DNA from 3 places in the Ruegeria sp. BG5 genome. Region 2 is predicted to be linked to each of the others. Evidence: riboswitches for the same ligand, from Rfam matches in the RefSeq annotation. Region 2 holds a riboswitch; each other region holds the start of a gene.

Evidence for each region. A riboswitch is a leader RNA that binds a small molecule or an ion and turns the genes downstream of it on or off. The one in region 2 is predicted to bind cobalamin.
Region 1: linked by a shared signal. The riboswitch ahead of ACR0KX_RS12895 (DUF1636 domain-containing protein) and the one ahead of ACR0KX_RS17865 (hypothetical protein) in region 2 are both predicted to bind cobalamin.
Region 3: linked by a shared signal. The riboswitch ahead of ACR0KX_RS10135 (DUF1636 domain-containing protein) and the one ahead of ACR0KX_RS17865 (hypothetical protein) in region 2 are both predicted to bind cobalamin.

What each region holds. Positions count from the first base shown of each region.
Region 1 is NZ_JBQFTC010000003.1:163,285-170,098, forward strand. It holds gene ACR0KX_RS12875 (LacI family DNA-binding transcriptional regulator) at 1-28, shown strand, start outside; gene ACR0KX_RS12880 (iron ABC transporter permease) at 31-1,041, opposite strand; gene ACR0KX_RS12885 (ABC transporter substrate-binding protein) at 1,043-1,993, opposite strand; gene ACR0KX_RS12890 (ABC transporter ATP-binding protein) at 2,006-2,782, opposite strand; gene ACR0KX_RS12895 (DUF1636 domain-containing protein) at 2,779-3,135, opposite strand; cobalamin riboswitch at 3,235-3,438, opposite strand; gene ACR0KX_RS12900 (D-lyxose/D-mannose family sugar isomerase) at 3,498-4,163, opposite strand; gene ACR0KX_RS12905 (carbohydrate kinase family protein) at 4,182-5,108, opposite strand; gene ACR0KX_RS12910 (glucokinase) at 5,143-6,150, opposite strand; partial or broken gene ACR0KX_RS12915 (GH1 family beta-glucosidase) at 6,172-6,814, opposite strand, start outside.
Region 2 is NZ_JBQFTC010000007.1:44,045-50,858, forward strand. It holds gene ACR0KX_RS17835 (prephenate dehydratase) at 1-756, shown strand, start outside; gene ACR0KX_RS17840 (SRPBCC family protein) at 810-1,277, opposite strand; gene nudC (NAD(+) diphosphatase) at 1,311-2,294, opposite strand; gene ACR0KX_RS17850 (bifunctional 2',3'-cyclic-nucleotide 2'-phosphodiesterase/3'-nucleotidase) at 2,522-4,354, shown strand; RNA gene ffs (signal recognition particle sRNA small type) at 4,394-4,492, shown strand; gene ACR0KX_RS17860 (alpha/beta fold hydrolase) at 4,522-5,379, opposite strand; cobalamin riboswitch at 5,538-5,758, shown strand; gene ACR0KX_RS17865 (hypothetical protein) at 5,846-6,253, shown strand; gene ACR0KX_RS17870 (protein-tyrosine phosphatase family protein) at 6,245-6,757, opposite strand.
Region 3 is NZ_JBQFTC010000001.1:2,122,097-2,128,910, forward strand. It holds gene ACR0KX_RS10130 (NAD(P)-dependent oxidoreductase) at 32-1,024, opposite strand; cobalamin riboswitch at 1,128-1,347, shown strand; gene ACR0KX_RS10135 (DUF1636 domain-containing protein) at 1,441-1,821, shown strand; gene cobW (cobalamin biosynthesis protein CobW) at 1,818-2,873, shown strand; gene cobN (cobaltochelatase subunit CobN) at 2,877-6,170, shown strand; gene cobG (precorrin-3B synthase) at 6,167-6,814, shown strand, end outside.

The DNA.
Region 1 (6,814 bases), on a different contig from region 2:
CTATTTCGTACCACGCGGCACGCACTAGGCTTAGTCGTTTCGGGCGGATTTGAACAGGTACAGGAAGACGAACAGCGATCCGATGGATGTGGTGACGATGCCGACGGGCAATTCCTGCGGGGCCAGCAACAGGCGCGACAGGATGTCGGACAGGGTCAGCAGGATCGCACCCACGATGGCCGAGGTTACCAGCAGATTACGGTGCAGCGTTCCGGCAATGCCTCGGGCGATGTGAGGGACCATCAGGCCGACAAAGCCAATGACGCCCGCGACCGAGACAAAGCTTGCCGTGGCCAAAGCCGCAACAAAGAACATCCGAAACCGCAGGCCCTGAACCGGAATACCCAGCGTCGCGGCTGTGAAATCCCCGGTCAGCAGCGCGTCCAGCCAGCGGCTGCGATAGAGTGAATAGCCCAGGATCATCGCAAGCCCGATCAGGACAAGGGGAAAGGTCTCCCACCGCGCGAGGCCAAGACCGCCCAGCATCCAGAAGATCACCGAATGCGCGGCACGACTGTCGCCGGAAAAAATCAGATAGTTGGTGATGGCAGAAAACAGGAACGAGACCGCAAGCCCTGCAAGGATCAGCTTTTCCGGCGCGCTTGTGCGCAAGCCCTGAACCAGCGCGAGAACGATGCCTGACGCGATCAAGCCGCCACAGAAGGCAGCAAGCGGCAGGGTCCAGATGCCAAGCACGTCCCCGGTTACCGTGATGACCAGAACCGCCCCGGCGGCTGCGCCCGAAGACAGGCCAAACAGAAACGGGTCGGCCAGATCGTTGCGCGTGGTCGTTTGCAGCACCACGCCGACCACACCCAGACCAGCGCCAATGACCGCCGCGAATAGGGCGCGGGGCAGGCGCAGGTCGAACACGATCCGATGCAGGGGGGACATCTCGCCTTCGGTCAATCCGGTGCCCAGCATGATCGCTGTGCCTACGTCTGCGACAGGAATGGATGTCGTGCCATAGACAACGGACAGCAGCAAAAGGGCGGTCAGAATGACCGCCCCCAGCAGGACCGCACGCCCCGTTTGAGCCATTTTAGTTGAGCTCCGGGTGCATGGCCGAAACCATCTTTTCGATGGCGTCGATATTTGCCGGTCCCGGTGTCAGCTCTTCATAGCGCAGACCGATCCAGCGTTCGTTCTTGACGGCATCGGTCAGGGACATGGCCGGATGCTCCTGCAGAAACTTGAACGTGTCCTCGGCACCGTTCCCGGTCTGATAGTCCAGTAGGACCAGAAATTCGGGGTTTGCGGCGGCCACTGCTTCCCATGAGGTGCGACCCCAGCTGGTGTCCATGTCATGGGTGACGCTGACACCGCCCGCAGCCTCGATCATGGCGTCTGGAATGGCGAATTTACCGGCGGTAAAGGGCGCATCGGCGGGACCGTCCAGCAGGAAGACGCGGGGTTTCGGCAGGTCTGCGGTTTTGGATTCGATGGCCGCCAGCTGGTCTTTCCAGCCCGAAACCAACGCTTCGGCCTTGTCTTCCACATGCATCACCTTGCCCAGACGCAGCACGTCATCGAACAGAAGGTCCATGCTGGCTTCGGGGCGGTCCTTGTTCAGGTGAACGCAGCTTTCGGTCAGGACCATGGTTTTGATGCCAAAGGGTTCCAGCGTGTCGGGGGTGACTTCGCCACCCGGCTGCATGCCGTAATACCAACCGGCAAAGAACATATCCGGCTCGACCGCGACCAGATTTTCGACGGTGGGGTATTTGGGCGCCAGTTCCGGGATGTCACCGCGTTTTGCATCGAAATCCGGGCTGGTCTTGTACCAGCCGGTAATGCCGGTCAGGCCGACAATCTTGTCCTGCAAACCCAGCGCAAAGGCCATGTCGGTCATGTTCATGTCGTGCACGACAATCCGCTCGGGCGTGCCGTCGAACACCAGTGGTTCTCCGCAATTGTCGACGGTCACTTCATGTGCCGCCGCACCACTCGCGAGGCCCGAAACAAGGACTACGGACCAGAATTTCTGCATCATCAAATTCTCCTGTTAAGATGACAGCTTTCGTTTTCGGATATCCAGCGCCGGGATCACGCGCCCTTCGTGCTGGAAACACAGGTAGTCAACGCCAAACGTATCGCGCACACGCTCGGGTGTTAGAACTTCGGGAACCGGGCCGAAGCCGGTCATGCGGGTTGCCTTCATCAAAGCGACATGGGTGGCGAATTCGGGGATCATGACCAGATCGTGCACGATCATCACAACCGTCACGCCCAGTTCGGCCACCAGCGACAGCATGTGGCCCTTGGCGTCGGGGTCGAGGTGGTTTGTCGGCTCGTCCAGAAACAAAAGCGATGGCCTTTGCGCCAGAGCCCGTGCGATATGCGCCCGCTGACGTTCCCCGCCGGACAGACGTTGCATCGGTTTATCGGCCAGCGGGACCAGTTCGGTGATCTCAAGCACCCGCTCAAGATCGGCCTTATGATCCTCGGCGGACCGGTCGGCCTGAATCGGGATTTGCCCAAGGGCCACATAGTCGCGCAGTTTCAACCGGCCGTCAGGCAGTTCCTGCTGCCCGACCACGGCGATGGTGCGTGCCCGTTCCGGGGCGGACAATTGACGCAGGCTTTGCCCCTTGATCGTCACATCGCCCAGGGCCAGACGTTCGAGGCCGCAAAGCAGGTTCAACAGCGTGGTTTTCCCGGCCCCGTTTGGCCCGGCAATGGCCAGGATCGACCCCTCATCCAATGAGAAGGAGACATCCTGTAGCAACACATCCCCATTCAGGGCGTAGTATTCGAGCCCCTTGGCAACCAGAAAACTCATATCTTGCCCTCTGTCGAAAGGCGCGGCAGACGCGCCAGAGTTTTGTAAAGCAGGGCAGGGGGCCGGTCGGCTGCGCTGGTCCAGCCGTCGGCACTGTCGCGGAACTGGCGGGCGAAGGCGGCAATCGCGTCCAGATCGGCGGGGCTTTGGATATCGCCGAACAGGTATTGCGCCTTGCCTTCGGCTTGCAGCCCAACGGTCAAGGGGCGTTCGCACCCTGCCATGCAGGCAATCAACCGGGTCGCAAACCCCGGTGGTAAGGTTGCGTCCAAACTGGCCTTGGCTGCCTTGGCTTCGATTTCACCCTGACAGGTCGAACAGATCAGGACGAAGTGGTCAGCTTGGGATGACATGGCTGTCCCCGCTGCGGAAACCGCGCGAAAAGAAGAAGCCACGCCCGCAGGCGAAAAATTGAGCCATCAAATCCTCCTTCCAGGACGCCCCGCCCCGGGTTGGTTGCACAGGTGATGGCAGGTCTCCTGACTTGCGGGTCATGGCTTGGCCAACCTTCCCGACCTGTTCAGGCCAGTGGTGATTTGGCGTCGCTCTCCGCTTACAGTTGCGGGGGCAGTCACGGATTTGGCCGCAGGGCCGCACCGTATTCCCATTTTCATCCCGCAGGCATCGCAACGGGAACCATCGCTGGTCAGCTAGTCTGTCGCGGATTTAATTGTCAAGCGTTCTGACCGAGATTTTGGCGGCGCGGACTGAGTGTTTAGTAATCCGCAACCAGCAAAAATTCCGGTGCTGCGTCCTCTTCAATGGTCGCGAACCGGGGGATCGGTTGTTCGAACACATTGTCCGTGCGGTCGTCATTGACGGTTGAGACCTCACCGATCAGACAATCCCCACGCTCGGCCCAAAAAGCATGCCAGATACCGGGCATCAGGGTCACGCTTTCGCCGGGTTTCAGGCGCAGCAACTCGCCGGGGGTGATGGTGACATCGCAGCCGTCGCTGGGCACAACCACCGGATTGTCGCGATCAATGCCGCCTTCGGTGTCCGAGGCGTAGATCTCCATCACCAGATCACCGCCGCCCCGGTTGATAATGTCCTCGGCCTTGATGATATGGCGGTGCATCGGAGACAATTGTTTGTCGCGCGAAATCAGCAGTTTCTCGGCATAAAGCATACCGCGACCCTGGTTCAGATCATTCACGTCGCCATTGCGCAGGGTGAACAGGAACAGGCCCAGTTCATCAAACTTGCCCTGACCGTAATCGGTAATGTCCCAGCCCAAACCACGGGCGCGGATCGTGTCGGCCTTTGCGCTGCGCATCTGATCAGGGGACCAGTCGGCGAAGGGCGGCAGGACCGCGCCGAAGGATTTGATGAAGGCCTGCGCCTCGGTCTTGATGTCGTTGATGTCGGATCGTTTCATGTCGGTTCCCTCGTGGGATCAAAGCTCATGCGCCCAGGGCGGATTTGCCCCGGCGCGGGATACGGTGACGGCGGCCACTTCTGCGCCCAGGGACAAAGCCGCGCGCAGGCTATCAGGCGTCAAGGCGCGCAGGCCCTCTTTGCTCAGGTGCCCGGCGCGGTGGAGTTCGGCCAAAACGCCCGCGTTGAACGTATCGCCGGCGCCCACAGTATCGACAACCTGCACCGGTTTGACCGCCACCGATGTCTCGGACCCGTCCGCCAGATAGCCCGACGCCCCCTGACTGCCCCGCGTCACAATCACCACCGACGGCCCGGCCTTCAGCAACAAGGGCACCTTCTCGGCATGGGTTTCCGGCCCGGGAATGATCCAATCCAGATCCTCGTCCGAAACCTTGACGATATCGGCCTGCGCGATCATGCGATTCAGGCGGGTGCGATAGCGGGTCTGGTCCTTGATGAATCCCGGCCGGATATTCGGGTCCAGCATCACCGCGCGGTCGCCGCCATGACGGTCGAGCAGCGCGGCATAGGCATCGGCACAGGGTTCACAAGCCAGACTGATCCCCCCCAGATACAGGGTCGAGGTCGCCAGCAATTGCTGCGGCATATCCTCGGGCTGCAACATTCGCCCCGCCGTGTTTTCATCAACAAAACTGTACGAGGCATGCCCATCCACCAGCTTCACAAAAGCCAAAGTGGTCGGGCGGTCGCTGACAATCACATGCGAGGTGTCCACATGGCTTGCCTTCAGCGTGTCCGCCAATTGCGCGCCAAACATATCCGAGGACAGGCCCGTCAGCATCCCCACCGGCGCGCCCAAGCGCCCCAGCGCGATGGCCGTGTTGAAAATTGCGCCGCCGGAATGGGGCACATAGCCCTGCGCGCCTGAATTGGTCGGTTCGGCGATCATGTCGATCAGGGCTTCGCCACAACACAGGATCATCCCGCGGTCCTTCTTTGGAAATGGTCACACGGTTTTACCGCATGAGCGCATTTTTACAGAAGTTGTTAGCGCCAACAATGCCAAATTCGACCTGTTCCGAGATATAAAGGTTCATCCCTTGCCGCAAATCGCTGAATCGCCCGCCTTGATTGAAGGCATCCAGAAAGCGCTCGCCAAACAGCCAGCGGTTCTTCTCCGCCACGCCGCCCACCAGGAACACGCCGCCCCGAGGGATCAAGGTGACGGCCAGATCACCCAGCAGAGCGCCCAGATGGGTCGTGAACATCTCTGCCGCTTTGACGGCATGTGCATCCGATCCGTTGCGGGCGTCGTGAAGAATGTCCTTTGCCGGGCGGTGCGCTGCGTCAATCTGACCGGCGGCCAGTGCGATGGATTGATAGAGGACAGGCAGACCCGTTCCGCTCAGGAACATTTCAGCTTCAAGCTTCAGGCTGTCGCCAAAGAAACAGTCCGGCGCGATGTGACGGGCGGCTTCGAAAATATCAACCTCGTCCCGGTGGCGCGGGGAGACACCGACATGACCGCCTTCGCCCGAGGCTGTGTGGTAATGTCCTTCCGAATACAACAGCGCCCCGACCCCCAGCCCGGTTCCCGGGCCAACGACCAGACGGGTGCCGGTTGGCGGTGTAGGGTCGCCCTGCAGCACGGCCACATCGGCCTTCGTTGCCTCGGCCACGGACCATGCTGCCGCGGTGAAGTCGTTGATCACATAGGTATGTCGGGCACCTGTGGCCTTGGCTAACTCAGCCTCGGACAGGTCCAGATGGGCGTTTGTCAGTTGGATCACGCCATCGCGAACCGGGCCCGCGCCTGCGGCGACAACGGCCTGAGGGTCGGTGCCGACGTCATCACGCAGGCTGTGGAACGCCTCCAGCAGGTCGGGCAGGGTACCGGTCGGATGCTTGCGCAGATCCGTCAGCTCTCCGTTTGTGATGACCCCAAGCCGGGTGTTGGTGCCGCCGATATCTGCTACCAGGTTCCAATGCTCATGCACCGCACCTGCCGGTTGTGCCAGGGGCACCGCAACGGGTTCACCCTGCGCCAGCGCCGACTTCAGCGCGTTAAACGAGGCTTTGGGTCTGCGCTCCAGCGTGTCGAAATCCACATCGACCAACCCGAACCGCTTTTCATAGCCGAACGCCCATTCGTAATTGTCCAGCAGCGACCAGATGAAATAGCCCTTGACCGGAACGCCCTGATCCAGCGCAGTTTGCACCGCCGTAAGATGCTGATTCAAATACTCTATCCGGTCGTCATCCTGCTGCCGTTCGGGGCTGGCCATGCCGTTTTCGGTGACATAGATCGGCAGATCCCCTGTGTAATCCCGCGCCGTGCGGGTCAGAAAACTAGAAAGGGCCGTCGGCTCGATCTCCCACCCCATCTGCGTTTTTGGCAGCGGGCCGGGCACCTCTTTCAGGCTGGGCCATGCGGTGTCGGACGGGGCGATCAGCTTGCGGGTGTAATAGTTCAGCCCACACCAGTCGACGGGCGTTCCGATGATTTCGAAATCGTCCTGCCAACCGGTTGGCAAGTGCTTTTCCAGCCCGTCCAGCACATTCTGCGGGTAGGCTTTCTTGAAGACGCCACCCAGAAAGAACCGGTTGTAAATCCCATCATAAAGATCGGCGGCCTCGCGTGCCTTTGGGCTGCTGTCGGCGGGTTCGGCCCATTCCAGATTGAACACC
Region 2 (6,814 bases):
GAGGCCCTGCCCTGCCGCACCTTCGAGGATGTGATCGAATCGGTCCGCTCGGGCGAGGCTGATCTGGCGATGCTGCCGGTGGAAAACACGACCTACGGGCGGGTGGCCGATATTCACCGGCTGTTGCCGCACAGCGGTCTGCATATCATCGAAGAGGCGTTTGTTCGGGTGCATATCAACCTGCTCGCTGTGCCGGGTGCAAAGCTGGAAGACATCACCGAGGCGCATTCGCATCTTGTGCTGCTGCCCCAATGTGCAGGGTTCCTGCGCGAACACGACATTCGCGGACGCGTCAGCCCCGATAACGCACGTGCCGCGCGCGAAGTGTCCGAGGCCGGTGACATTCATTCCGCCGCGCTGGCCAGCGAACTGGCCGGAGAGATTTACGGCCTGAACGTTCTGGCCCGCCATATCGAGGATCACGGCGACAACACCACGCGCTTTTTGCTGATGTCCCGCCAGGCCGACCTGTCGCGCCGGGGGGCGCATGAGATGATCACCAGCTTCGTGTTTCAGGTGCGCAACATCCCGGCCGCGCTATACAAGGCCATGGGCGGCTTTGCCACCAACGGCATCAACATGACCAAGCTGGAAAGCTACATGCTGGACGGCTCGTTCACAGCGACGCAGTTCTACGCGGATATCGTCGGGCACCCGGACGACCGGAACGTGCAACTGGCCATGGACGAGCTTGAGCACTTTACAACCAATGTCGAGATCCTGGGCGTCTACCCGGCAGCGCAACCGCGCGGTTGATGTTAGGTAGTCCCGTTTGGGTTGGGTGGCACACTGGCCGCCTGAGCCGCGCCCTAAGCCCCGTGTTTATGGCGCTGCTCCAGCTCTCGGGCGAACTCGCCCAAGCGGATTTGGAATTGCTTGCGGAAACGGGCCTGCCCCAGCTTCATTGATTGCAGCAGAAGGCGGGCAGGCAGTGATTTCGCGCTTAGGGACATTTCGACGCTCAGGCGGGTTCTGCGTTGTGACAGAGCCAGAAAATCAACGGTGGTAATGCCGCTCATGCCTTTGCTGTTGGCTTCGAACCGCATCTGCGCAGGACGGTCGCAATCGGTCATCACAACAGACATCTGACGCGGCTTGCCGCGCAGCTTGAACTCGGTCTCCCAAGTGGCGCCGGCCTCGACCGGGACGCCTTGGGTTGTGCGCCGAACATCGATGCCGCGCCGCATGGCCATACGCTCGAACCGTTCGAAATCGGCAACCATTTCGAATACCGAATTGATCGGGGCTTCGATATCTTCGCGCGCTGAAAACTGCATGTCTGCCTTTGCTGCCTTTTGTCCAGTTTTTCCTTAGTCCAGCGTGTCCGCAAGCCAGTTTTGCAACAGAAAATGCGCGATGGCCCCTTTTCGAGCGGGCAGCAGGGTTGGATGCTCGCCTGCGAAAGCCTGCATCATTTCCGTTTTGCTGACCCACATCGCGTCTTCAATCTCGACCGGATCGATCAAGATGTCACGCGACAGCGCCTCGCCCGCGCAGCCGAACATCAGCGAGGCCGGGAACGGCCAGGGTTGGCTGGACAGGTACGACACCGTGCCGACCGGCACGCCTGCCTCTTCCATCACCTCGCGCCGTACGGCGGCCTCAAGCGTTTCGCCCGGTTCGACAAAGCCGGCCAGCAGTGAATACATCCCCTCGGGCCAGCCGGGCGAGCGGCCCATCAGCACCGCGTCACCATGGGTGATCAGCATGATGACAACCGGGTCCGTACGCGGAAAATGCTGCGCGCCGCAGGTCGGGCAACTGCGCTGCCACCCGGCCTGCGAGATTTCACTGGGCGCACCGCATTTGGCGCAGAATTTATGCGTTTCATGCCAGCCGATTACCGCCTTGGCCGTCGCCGCCAGTTCGGCATCAAGGGGCGACAGGCGAGTCATGATCCGGCGCAATTCGGCAAAGACATGGCCTTCGGGCAGGTCGGGATGTTGCTGTTCGGTCTTATCGACAAACGCGCCAACACCGGTCAGGTCCAGCCCTTCGGCGGCCCAGTCCGAAATATCCAGCGCAAACAGTGGGGCATCTGAAGCATCCAGCCCCAGAAAGATCGGGGCAGAAACAACTCCGCCGGGTCCGCACGTGATCAGGGGATGAGACATGGGCTGCAAAGCCAACCGATCCAGCCTGTCACCCTGCACCAGCAGTTTACCGCGCCACAACAGAACACATCTGGCTGCCGGATCGCCTTGTGCTTGCGACAACTTCTCGGCGTCGCCCCGAATATGGGCTGCACGATTCAGACCCGCGCCACCGAAAGTCACCTGTTCTGCATTTATCATCACCTGCCCCTTCGGCTTTGCTGACAGGGCTGCCATGACTGCCCCGGCGTTGCAATGGCCTTTCGCGGTGCCGGGCCATGCGCGGCCAGAGGCAATGCTTGCACAGGCCTGGAAACATTGGCATTAAGTCTACCAATTGTTGATTTTGATTTAGCACCAGCATCCAATAGTAGAATTCAAGAGTGAAAACTGGACCTTTTAGACCGGGTCAAACTGAAAGTTCGGATGTGCATATTCGTATCCTCGCGACAACTGATCTGCACATGAATCTGACCGGTTTCGACTATTACTCGGATCAGCCGGACCCCACGATTGGATTCACGCGAACCGCCAGTCTGATCCGCACGGCGAGAGCAGAAGCAGACGGCGCGCTTGTTTTGCTGTTCGACAATGGCGATGCGCTTCAGGGCACGCCGCTGGGCGATCAGGCGGCACAGGACCCTGACGGCCATCCAATGATGCAAGGGTTTGCGGCCCTGCACTATGACGCCGTCGGGCTTGGCAATCACGATTTCGGCTTTGGGTTGGAGGTGCTGGACACTGTCCTTGATCAGGCTCCATGTCCTGTCCTGTGCAGCAATATGCGCCGCCGGTCGGAGGTTTCGCAAAGCTGGCAGGGCCATGCGGTGCTTGACCGATCGATTTCGCTGAACGGGCAAGACATTCCCATCCGCGTGGGCGTGTTGTCGGTTCTGCCCCCTCAGACCACGCAATGGGAAGCGCATCATCTGGGCGATGACATCGCGGTCGAGGACTGTCTGAGCGCGGCGCGACGCACCGTGCAGACCCTGAAATCGGCGGGGTGTGATCTGGTCATCGCGCTGGCCCATTCCGGCCTCGGTCAGGATCAGGAAGCACCGGGGCTGGAGAATGCCGTGATCCCACTGGCCGCCATTGACGGCATTGACGCCCTAGTGGCCGGGCACACACACCTGACCCTTCCCGGCAACGACCACCGGGGGCTGGCCCATGTCGACCCTGAGGCCGGATTGGTCCATGGCAAACCGGTTGTCATGCCCGGGTCCGCAGGAAATCATCTGGGCGTGATTGATCTGAACCTGTCCCACTCTGCCGATCTCGGGTGGCAAATCACCGACCAGCAGGTCGGGTTGAGACCGCTTCGCCAAAACAACTCCGCCCCTGAAACGCCAGAGGACCCCGACATGGTCCGGCTTTTTGCACCCGTGCACGCCCGAACCCGCACCAAGATGGCCGAGCCGGTGGCGCGAATCGCAAAACCGATGCACAGCTTTTTCAGCTTTTGCGCCGTTGATCGGGGGCTGGCATTGGTGGCCTCGGCGCAGGCCGCCGCCTTGCGCCCCTATCTGTCCGGCACCGCACTGGCCAATATGCCCATGTTGTCCGCCGTTTCGCCCTATAAATGCGGCGGTCGGTCCGGGCCGCGCTATTACACCGATGTCCCGGCGGGCGAGGTTTGTTTGCGCCACATTGCGGACCTTTACGTCTTTCCGAACGAACTGAGGGCGGTGAAGGTCAGCGGCGCTCAGGTGCTGGACTGGCTTGAGATGTCGGCGGGTCTTTTCAACACCATGCGTCGCGACGCCGAGACCGATCTGATCGACCCCGGTCGGGTTGGGTACAATTTCGACCTTCTCTTTGGCCTGACCTACCAGATCGACCCGTTCTACCCGGCCCGGTTTGACGCTCAGGGGCAGTTGATCGACAATTCTCACCGCCGCATCCGGCAGGCCAGAATTGACGGGTCTACGCTTGACCCCAATCAGGATTTTGTGGTCGCGCTCAACAATTACCGCGCCAATGGTGGCGGGCATTTCCCGTTTGTGGAAACGGCAGAGCCGATCAACCTGCCTGCAATAGATATCAAGCGAATCCTACGCGATTATCTGACCGGGTACCTGCCCGCCGACCCGCTGTCTCAGGCGGTTTATCCGTTTTCGTACACGCCGCAGGCCGGGGTTCAGGCAATCCTCAGTACGGGGCCCGGCGCGCTGAAGTACCTGCCCGAATTGCAGAACTACGACCCTATCGTTCTGGACCCGGACCCGCAGGGGTTCGAACGCATCCGGCTGACACTCTGACGGGTTGTCATTTTCCCCAGGCTTCCCTATATCAAGCGCTGAGAGGTTGGCGCGGGCGAGCGCCTCGCCAACCTGGTCAGGTCCGGAAGGAAGCAGCCACAACGAGCCCCGCTTGGGTCGATGTCCAACCTCTCACCTTTCCCCCACGTATCCGCTCATCAGCACAATCAGGCAACCAACCGGGGCCAGATTGCCGAATTCCGGCGGGCAAATGCGCCGATATGGCCGATCTCTTTCACTCCGAACTCCTTGGGTGACAACAGGTGCCGCCGCGCGTCCGGCCCATACAGATCCACCAGACGCCATACGGCTTGTGGCGGGACGGTCTGATCGTCGTCGCTGGTGAACAGATCTACCGGAACACCCAGATCCGCCCAGCGCGCCAGTGGCAGTTTTTGCCCGATCTCAGGCACATAATTCAAAGGTGCGGTGCACCACCTGCGCCATTGCCAATAGACAGAGCCCGGCAGATCGGCACCGAACCCAATGGCTTTGCCGGGCAGATACCCCAGGGCTTTCACAAGCAGCGGTACATGCCCATGCCAGAACGCCCAGGCCAACCCCCGATAGGGCCATGGGTGATCGGACAGCGTCACCAACCCCGAGCAAACACAGATCATCCGGTCGATCTGGTCGATATCCGGCTGAATCGGCCCCAGCATTCCGCCGACGGAATGACCAATGCTCCACTGCCGGGCGTCGGGAAACCTTCGGCGCATCTCGGCCCGTGCTGCGGGCATATCGATCAGGGCCCAGTCCGACATCGTGACCTGCGAGTCGCGCATGGGGCCGGAAACAGAGTGACCGAAATCGCGATAGTCATACGTCAGGCAGGCCATGCCACGCTGGGCTGCCAACCACCGGGCAAAGTGCTGGTAGTAGTCGCGCGGCACACCGGTCGCCCCGTTCAGAACCACCACCGTGTCGGGATCAGTAAAAGGCCGATACATCCGCGCCGACAGCTGGGCCGGACCAGCGGGAAACTGGAAATCCTCGATCTTCACGTGCTGCTGCGTGTCCAACATCGAACCTGCGGGCCTTTCTGAACCAATCGGTTTACCTGCCCAAGAGGCACAACAACCCGCAGCCGAGTCAACCCTGCTGCCACTTGACCACACGTCGCCCGGCACAAGACTTGTGTACGTGACACCCAAAACCGCGCTTGACTCAGAACGCGAACAGACGCTAGCGGTTGTGTGATGGTTTCCGATCCACACAATGGGTCGGGATGAAAAGGGAACACGGTGCGGTTCTGCCCGGTCAAACCGGAACGAACCAAGGCCGCGACTGCCCCCGCAACTGTAAGCGGTAAGCGATGCCGGAATGCCACTGGCCGAAAGGCTGGGAAGGTCGGCAAAGCAACGACCCGCAAGTCAGGAGACCTGCCATCATCAACGTAACCGAAACTCGGGCGGGGTGTCCGGGCAGGTCCTGACAGCGCATAGCTGAACCGCCTGCCAACGTCCCCGTCCGCCGCGCGGAGGGCGCAGGATGATCTGGAAGACAAAAACCCACAAATACGTGGCGACCATTTGCCAACGCACAGGCGGGCCCTGCCCCGCAATGGCGCGCATGGCGCGCGCGCTGGCCGAGGCAATGAACAAGGCCGACCACGTCACCAGCGAAGGATTTGAAATCGAAGGCAGCAGCGACCTGACTCATTGCGCGCAAGGGTGCATGGCCCGCTTTCGCGCAGGACCTGAACAGATACGCATCTTCTGCGGGACCGAGGCGGACACGCCGATCCAAACGCTGGATACATATGCCGACCTGATTTTTGACGAGACATGCGCGGCCCTTCCGTCCGGGGCCTTGCCAAGAACACCTTGCGCCATGCTTGAGGTCTTGGCCCTGAGACCTTCAAGACCAGTCCAGGAACCGGCACGGGTATCAGCCTGAGCGCGCATCCAAAGGTGCGTGGGTCGCATTCGTGGCCCATGCCATCTGCTCGTCGGTTTCCACCGCGCAGGGGCGCAGGGCCCGCAACCGGGCCAGCGCCTTGTCTGCCGGTTCCCCGCATTCCAGCATCAGGCGCAAGACCACCATACCGGATCGCCCGCACCCACCCCGGCAATGCACCAGCACCCGGCCACCGCCGGACAAAGCCTGCCGCGCCGATGCGCTGACCGACCCCCACCGATCCTGAACGGCGCGCGGCGGGGCGCCAAAATCCTCGACCGGCAAATGAACCCATCTGCTGGCGCGGCCCTGAATGTCACTGCCAAAGGTCCGGGCCCCGTCCTGCAGCATCTCAACTTCCGTGGTCATCGAGATCACAAGACCGGGTTTCCAATCCGCAATAGTATCCAGATCGCCCGCGTAATCTCCGCCGCGTCCCGGCATCGAGGTCAGCGCAAGTGTTCCGCCTCCGACTTGCAGCGCGTAGACGACCAGTTGCGACATCAAAGATTTCCTCCCAAACCCAAGCCTGCTTGTAAAATGTGCTTCAAAAATACTGAG
Region 3 (6,814 bases), on a different contig from region 2:
CTCGCGACGCAAAGACGAAAGCGCGCCCCTCTTAGGAATCGCGCCCCGCCGGGATAACCTCATAACCCGGTTCTTCAGGTTCATCGTCCTGCATTTCAGGTGGAAAGCCGGGCGCGCGGATGTCGAGGCCGGTGGCGTCTTCCAGGCGTTTGATGATGTTGGGCGACAGTTCGCGTTCGCCGTAGCGTGCGATGCCGTCCTCGAAGATCTTGATCATGATCGGGTTGATCTCAAGCGGGACACCCGCGCGGTCGGCGACGTCCTGAAACAGGCCGATATCCTTTTTGACAAGGTCCATGGTAAAGGAAATATCGCGCGAGCCGTTCAGGATGACCTGGCTTTCGGTCTCATGCACAAATGAGGTGCCAGACGAGATCTTGATCGCCTCATAGGTCGTGTTCAGGTCCATCCCGGCGGCTTTGGCGGTCACCAGCGCTTCGGCGCAGGTGATCAGGTTGGCGGTGGCCAGATAGTTGGTCAGAACTTTCAGAACCGAGGCCGAGCCGAGATCGCCGGTATGCAACACCCGACGGCCCATCGTTGTCAGGAAGGGCAGGATTCGCTCAAAAGTATCCCGGTCGCAACCCGCGAAGATCGAGATATTGCCGGTTGCCGCCCGGTGGCATCCGCCGGAAACGGGGCAATCAACCGCCGCCCCGCCCCGTTCGATGACCATGGCACCCAGCCGCTTGGCCTCGGCCTCGTCGGTGGTGGACATTTCCATCCAAATTTTGCCGGGGCCGACCTCGGGCAACATCTCCTGCATCACCGCGTCCGAGGCGGCAGGCGATGGCAGGCAGGTGATCACCGCGTCGCAATCGTGCATCAGCTGGGCCGGGCTTTCGGCGGCCTTTGCGCCCTTTTCGACGAATTCTGCCACCAGGTCTGCATTGAGGTCATGGACCGTCAGGTCGATCCCGTTGCGCAGCAATGAGCCCGAGAGTTTTCCGCCCACATTTCCAAGTCCGATGAACCCAACTTTCATTATTCGCGTCTCCCTGCGTGTTTTCCGGTATGCGACCATGTCGCGGGCACCGCGTCATGCCGCCCAGCGACGCTGGCAGGTCGCTTTTCATCCTAGCCACGCGATGGTGGTCGCATCGCGCTTGACAACCTGCCCGCACGTGCCGCATGTCCCTGTCGTTGGTGTCGGCGACAGCCGATGAAAAGGGAATGCGTCAACGGTTTATCCGCCAAACGCAGCCGCCCCCGCGACCGTGACCGGAGAGGGTGCCCAATGCCACTGGCCTGCCAGGCCGGGAAGGCGGGACATCCGACAGAGGAGCCAGACGAACCGGGCCTCTGACATCCGCAAGCCGGGAGACCTGCCAGCACCCGAAGTTGAAACCGGGCGGGGTGTTCCGGTGTCGGGTCCATGTGCATCGCGTGGCCCGCATGAAACCCCGTCCCCCGCGAAGAGGATTTGGGGGGATGAGAGACATGACCGAGACTGCGCCGGTCGAGCTGCTGGTTTGCACCACGTGCCGCCGTGGTCTGCCCATCGAGGATGATGACCAGCGCCCCGGCACATTGCTGCACAAAGCGCTGGAACAGGCGGACCTGCCCGAGGGCGTCACACTGAAAGCCGTCGAATGCCTGTCGAATTGCGATCAGGGCTGTTCCATCGTGCTGCGTGGCGGGCCGGATCGCTGGACCTTTGTCTATGAGAACCTCAACGAAACCGATCACGTTGACGTCATCGTCGACGGAGCGACCAAGTATCTGGCCACCGAGGACGGCTTGGTCAAATGGCGCGAGCGCCCCGAACATTTTCGCAAAAACTGCGCCTCGCGCATTCCCCCGATTGGAGCCCTGAAATGAGCAACCTCGAAAAACTCCCCGTCACCGTCATCACCGGCTTTCTGGGCTCGGGCAAAACGACGCTGGTCAAGCATCTGATGCAGAACCCGCAAGGCAAACGTCTGGCCGTGGTGGTCAACGAGTTCGGCGATGTGGGCGTTGATGGCGACATCCTGAAATCCTGCGCGATCCCGGATTGCCCGGCGGAAAACATCATGGAACTGGCCAATGGCTGCATCTGCTGCACCGTGGCCGATGACTTCATCCCCACCATCGAGGCGCTGATGGCGCTGGAGCCGCGCCCGGATCATATCCTGATCGAAACTTCAGGCCTCGCCCTGCCGAAACCGCTGCTGAAGGCGTTCGACTGGCCCGATATCCGGTCGAAGATCACCGTGGACGGCGTGATCGCCTTGGCAGATGCCGAGGCTGTCGCCGCCGGTCGCTTCGCCCCGAATGTCGAGGCGGTGGATGCCCAGCGCTTGGCCGATGACTCGATCGACCACGAAACACCTTTGTCGGAGGTGTTCGAGGACCAGATCTCCTGCGCCGACATCATCCTGCTGACCAAACCCGATCTGGCCGGTCCCGAAGGTGTGGCGAAAGCCAAAGAAATCATCGCGGCCGAAGCCCCGCGCCCTCTGCCCGTGGTTGAAGTGGCCGAAGGTGCCGTGGACGTGCGCGTCGTGCTGGGCCTTGAGGCCGCCGCCGAGGATGACATGGACGCTCGACCGTCGCATCACGACGGCCACCACGACCACGAGCATGACGATTTCGAAAGCATCATCGTCGAACTGCCGGAACAGACCGAACCCGCCGATCTGGTCGCCAAGATCGAACGTCTGGCGAATGAGCTGAACATCCTGCGCGTCAAGGGCTATGCCGCCGTTCAGGGCAAACCCATGCGTCTGCTGGTGCAGGCCGTCGGTGCCCGCGTCCGGCACCAATATGACCGCCCCTGGGAGCCCGGCGAGGACCGTCGCTCACGTCTGGTCGTGATTGCCGAGCATGACGACATCAAAGAGGCCGCGATCCGCGATATCCTCGTGGGTGTGACCGAGGCTGCCGAGTAAACCATGCACGTCGTCTTCCGCGAAAGCCACGGGTTAGAGGAAACCGAGACCCCGACCGATCTGGGCCAGAGCCCGGCGGATCTGGTGGTGCTGTCGTTCTCGGACAGTGACCTCGGCGCCTTTGCGGCGGGCTGGCATCGCGGTGGCGGCCCCGAGGGGCGGATGCCGACGATGCGGCTGGCGAACCTAACGGCGCTCAAGCACCCTCTGTCGGTCGATACCTATGTGGAACAGACGCTGGAGGGCGCAAAGGGTATACTGATCCGCCTGATCGGCGGTGTGCCCTACTGGTCCTACGGGTTGCAACAGGTTCTGGCACTGGCGCAGGCCAAGGGCATCGCGCTGGCGGTCCTGCCTGCGGACGGGCGCGAGGATACGCGGCTGGATGACTATTCCACCCTGCCCATCTCGACCCTGCGGCGATTGGCGCATCTGTGCGACACCGGCGGAGAGGTCGCGGCGCAGGCCGCCCTGGCGCAAATGGCGCTGGCGGCGGGGCTTTATGCCGGGCCGGTGATGGGGGCCAAGACGTTGCCCGAATGCGGCGCGTGGTGCCCGGATCGCGGCGTGATCCCGGTGGATGCCGCCTTCACGGGCGATGCAAAACGCATCCTTGTGACCTTCTACCGGGCCTATCTGACCTCAGCCGACACCGCTCCTGTCGCGGCTCTGATCCGCAGCCTCCGCGTGCGGGGTTTTGAGGCGGTGGGCCTGTTCGCTCCGTCTCTGAAAGCGCCCGCAGCAGCCGATTGGCTGCGTGAGCAGGTCGTGGCGCTGGCCCCGTCGGCCATCATCAACGCCACCTCATTCTCGGGCAAAGGCGCGTCGGGCACCTCGCCTCTGGACGCCGCCAACGTGCCGGTATTTCAGGTCGCGCTGGCCACCTCGCGCCGCAAGGCATGGGCCGAGGCGGAACGCGGGCTATCCCCCGCCGACCTCGCCATGCATGTGGTACTGCCCGAAGTGGACGGGCGGATTTCAGCGGGCATCGCCTCGTTCAAGGAACCGGGCAAGCGCGACCCGCATCTGGAATATTCCCGTTTCGCCCACCGGGCCGAGCCCGAGCGGATCGAAGCGATCATCGACCGCGTGTCAGGCTGGCTTAACCTGCACGACAAACCCAAAGCCGATCAGACGCCTGCGCTGGTGCTGTCCACCTATCCCGGCAAGGACTGGCAGATGGCCCATGCGGTAGGCCTCGACGCGCTGACCTCGGCCGAGGCGATGCTGTCCGATCTGCAAGGCGCAGGCTATGACACCACCCCTGCCGAGCCGATTGCCGATGCGCTGCCGGATGTCCGGATTTCATGGCCGCTGCAGGACTACCTGACCGCATTGGCCGAATTGCCCGAAACCCTGCGCAGTGATCTGCAATCCGTCTGGGGCAAGCCCGAAGATGATCCGGCCTGCGCCGATGGAGCCTTCCATTTCACCGCCCTGCGACGCGGCAAGGCCCTGATCGCACTGCAACCGGAACGCGGCTCGCCCGAGCTGCGCGATGACGATTACCACGACCTCTCGCGCACTCCGCGCCACGGCTATGTGGCGTTTTACCTGTGGCTGCGCCAAGGGCTGGGTGCGGATGCGCTGATCCATATCGGCGCGCATGGCACGCTGGAATGGCTGCCCGGCAAATCCGTCGCCCTGTCCGCCGATTGCTGGCCCGAGGCGCTGATCCGCGATCTGCCGGTCATCTACCCGTTCATTGTCAACGACCCCGGCGAGGCCGCGCAGGCCAAACGCCGGATCGGGGCCGTCACGCTGGGCCATATCCCGCCCGCGCTCAAGGAAAGCGGTACGCCGGATCGGATGGTGCGGCTGGAATCTCTGCTGGACGAGTTTTCAAACGCCGATGGGCTGGACCCCAAGCGCCGCGACCGCCTGCAAGAGGATATCCGGGATGAGGCGCAGGCCATCGGGCTGGAAAGCGACCTGGACCTCGATCAGGCCACCTGTACCGCCGAGGCGATTACCCGCATCGACCGCTTTGTCTGTGACATCAAGGAAAGCCAGTTCGGCGACGGGCTGCATGTCTTTGGCCGGGTGCCCGACGTGACCGGCAATTTCGACCCCGCGCCCTCGGCCCATGCCGAACGCACCGCTTTGCTGGACGCATTGGCGGGCAAACGGATCGAGGCTGGCCCTTCGGGTTCCCCCTATCGGGGTCGGTCGGATGTGCTGCCCACCGGGCGCAACCTCTACACCACCGATCCACGGTCCGTGCCCACGCGTGCCGCCTATACCCAAGGGGTCAAACTGGCCGAGGAACTGGTGCGGAGGCATTTGCAGGAAGAGGGCGATTATCCCAAGGGGCTGATCGTCGACCTCTGGGGCTCGGCCACCATGCGCACCGCCGGGGAAGAATTCGCCATGGCGCTGCACCTGCTGGGCGTCAAGCCGGTCTGGGACAAGGGGTCCGAGCGCGTCTCAGGCATCGAAGTTCTGCCGATCACCGACCTCAGCCGCCCGCGTCTGGATGTCACCCTGCGCGTCTCGGGACTTTTCCGCGACGTGTTCCCGACGCTCTCTGCGCTTTACGGTCAAGTGGTGCGGGTCTTGTCCGAACGGGATGAGGCACCGGACTGGAACCCCTATGCCGGGCAGGCCCCGGCTGCGCGCGTGTTCGGCCCCGCGCCGGGCAGCTATGGCGTGAACATGACGCAACTGTCTGAAATTTATACGGATGAGGCCCGCACGCAGGCGGGTGAAGCATGGTTGCAGGCCAGTTCCTATGCGCTGGAAGGCGAGCATATCGCGCAGGACGTCGATGGGATCACGCAGCGCGTCGCCAATGCCGACAGCTTTGTCCACCTGCAGGACCTGACCGAGACCGACCTGCTGCTGGCCAACGATTACGCCACGCACGAGGCCGGGTTTGCAGCGGCCAAAAAGGTGACCGGCGGCGAGGCGCAGCTGTACCATCTGGACAACACCAACCCGGACAATCCCCGCGCGCGCACCCTGCCCGAAGAGATCAGCCGCGTTGTCCATGCCCGCGCCGCCAACCCTGCTTGGATCGCCGGAATGCAGCGGCACGGGTTCCGGGGCGCTGCCGAGATCGCGGCAACATTGGATCACATGGCGTCCTTCGCGCATCTGTCGGGCACGGTCGCGCCGCATCTGTTCGATCTGTATCACGACGCGACGCTGGGCGATCCGCAGGTCGATGCCTTTCTGGCCGAGGCCAACCCGCAGGCGCATCAGGCCATGCAGGACCGGTTCCGCGCCCTTTTGGAGGCGGGGCTTTGGAACACCCGCCGGAACTCGATCCGCGCGGATTTGGAGGGGCTGGGATGAGCGCCCCCGTTGTTCAAGGTTGGTGCCCGGGCGCGCACCGCCCGATGATGTCGGGCGACGGTCTGGTGGTGCGGGTACGGCCTCGGCTGGCGCGCCTGACGGTCGATCAGGCGCTGGGTCTGTGCGACCTTGCAGATCGGTTTGGAAATGGCTCGATCGACCTGACCAACCGCGCCAATCTGCAACTGCGGGGGGTCGAGGACTATGACCACCAGCCACTGCTCAAGGAACTGGCGGCACTGGACCTGCTGGATGCGGAACCGGGCATCGAGGTGCGGCGCAACATTCTGGTCACGCCGCTGTATCAGGCGGGCGATCTGACCGCGCGCCTGACTCAGGAACTGATTGACCGGCTGGCGGAACTGCCTGCCCTGCCCGCAAAGTTCGGCTTTGCCATCGACACCGGGCCCGCGCGACTGCTGAGCGCGGATTCGGCGGATATTCGTCTGGAAACCGGCGCTGACGGTCTGATCCTGCGCGCCGACGGCTGCGAGACCGGGCGGCCTGTGGCCGAGGCCAATGCCATTGTCCATGTCATCGCTTTGGCACGGTGGTTTGCAGAAACATATACGCCCGAGACGCGCCGCATGGCACGGGTCATCGACGCGCTGCCGCAGGAATGGCAGGGACACGCGCCCGGCCCG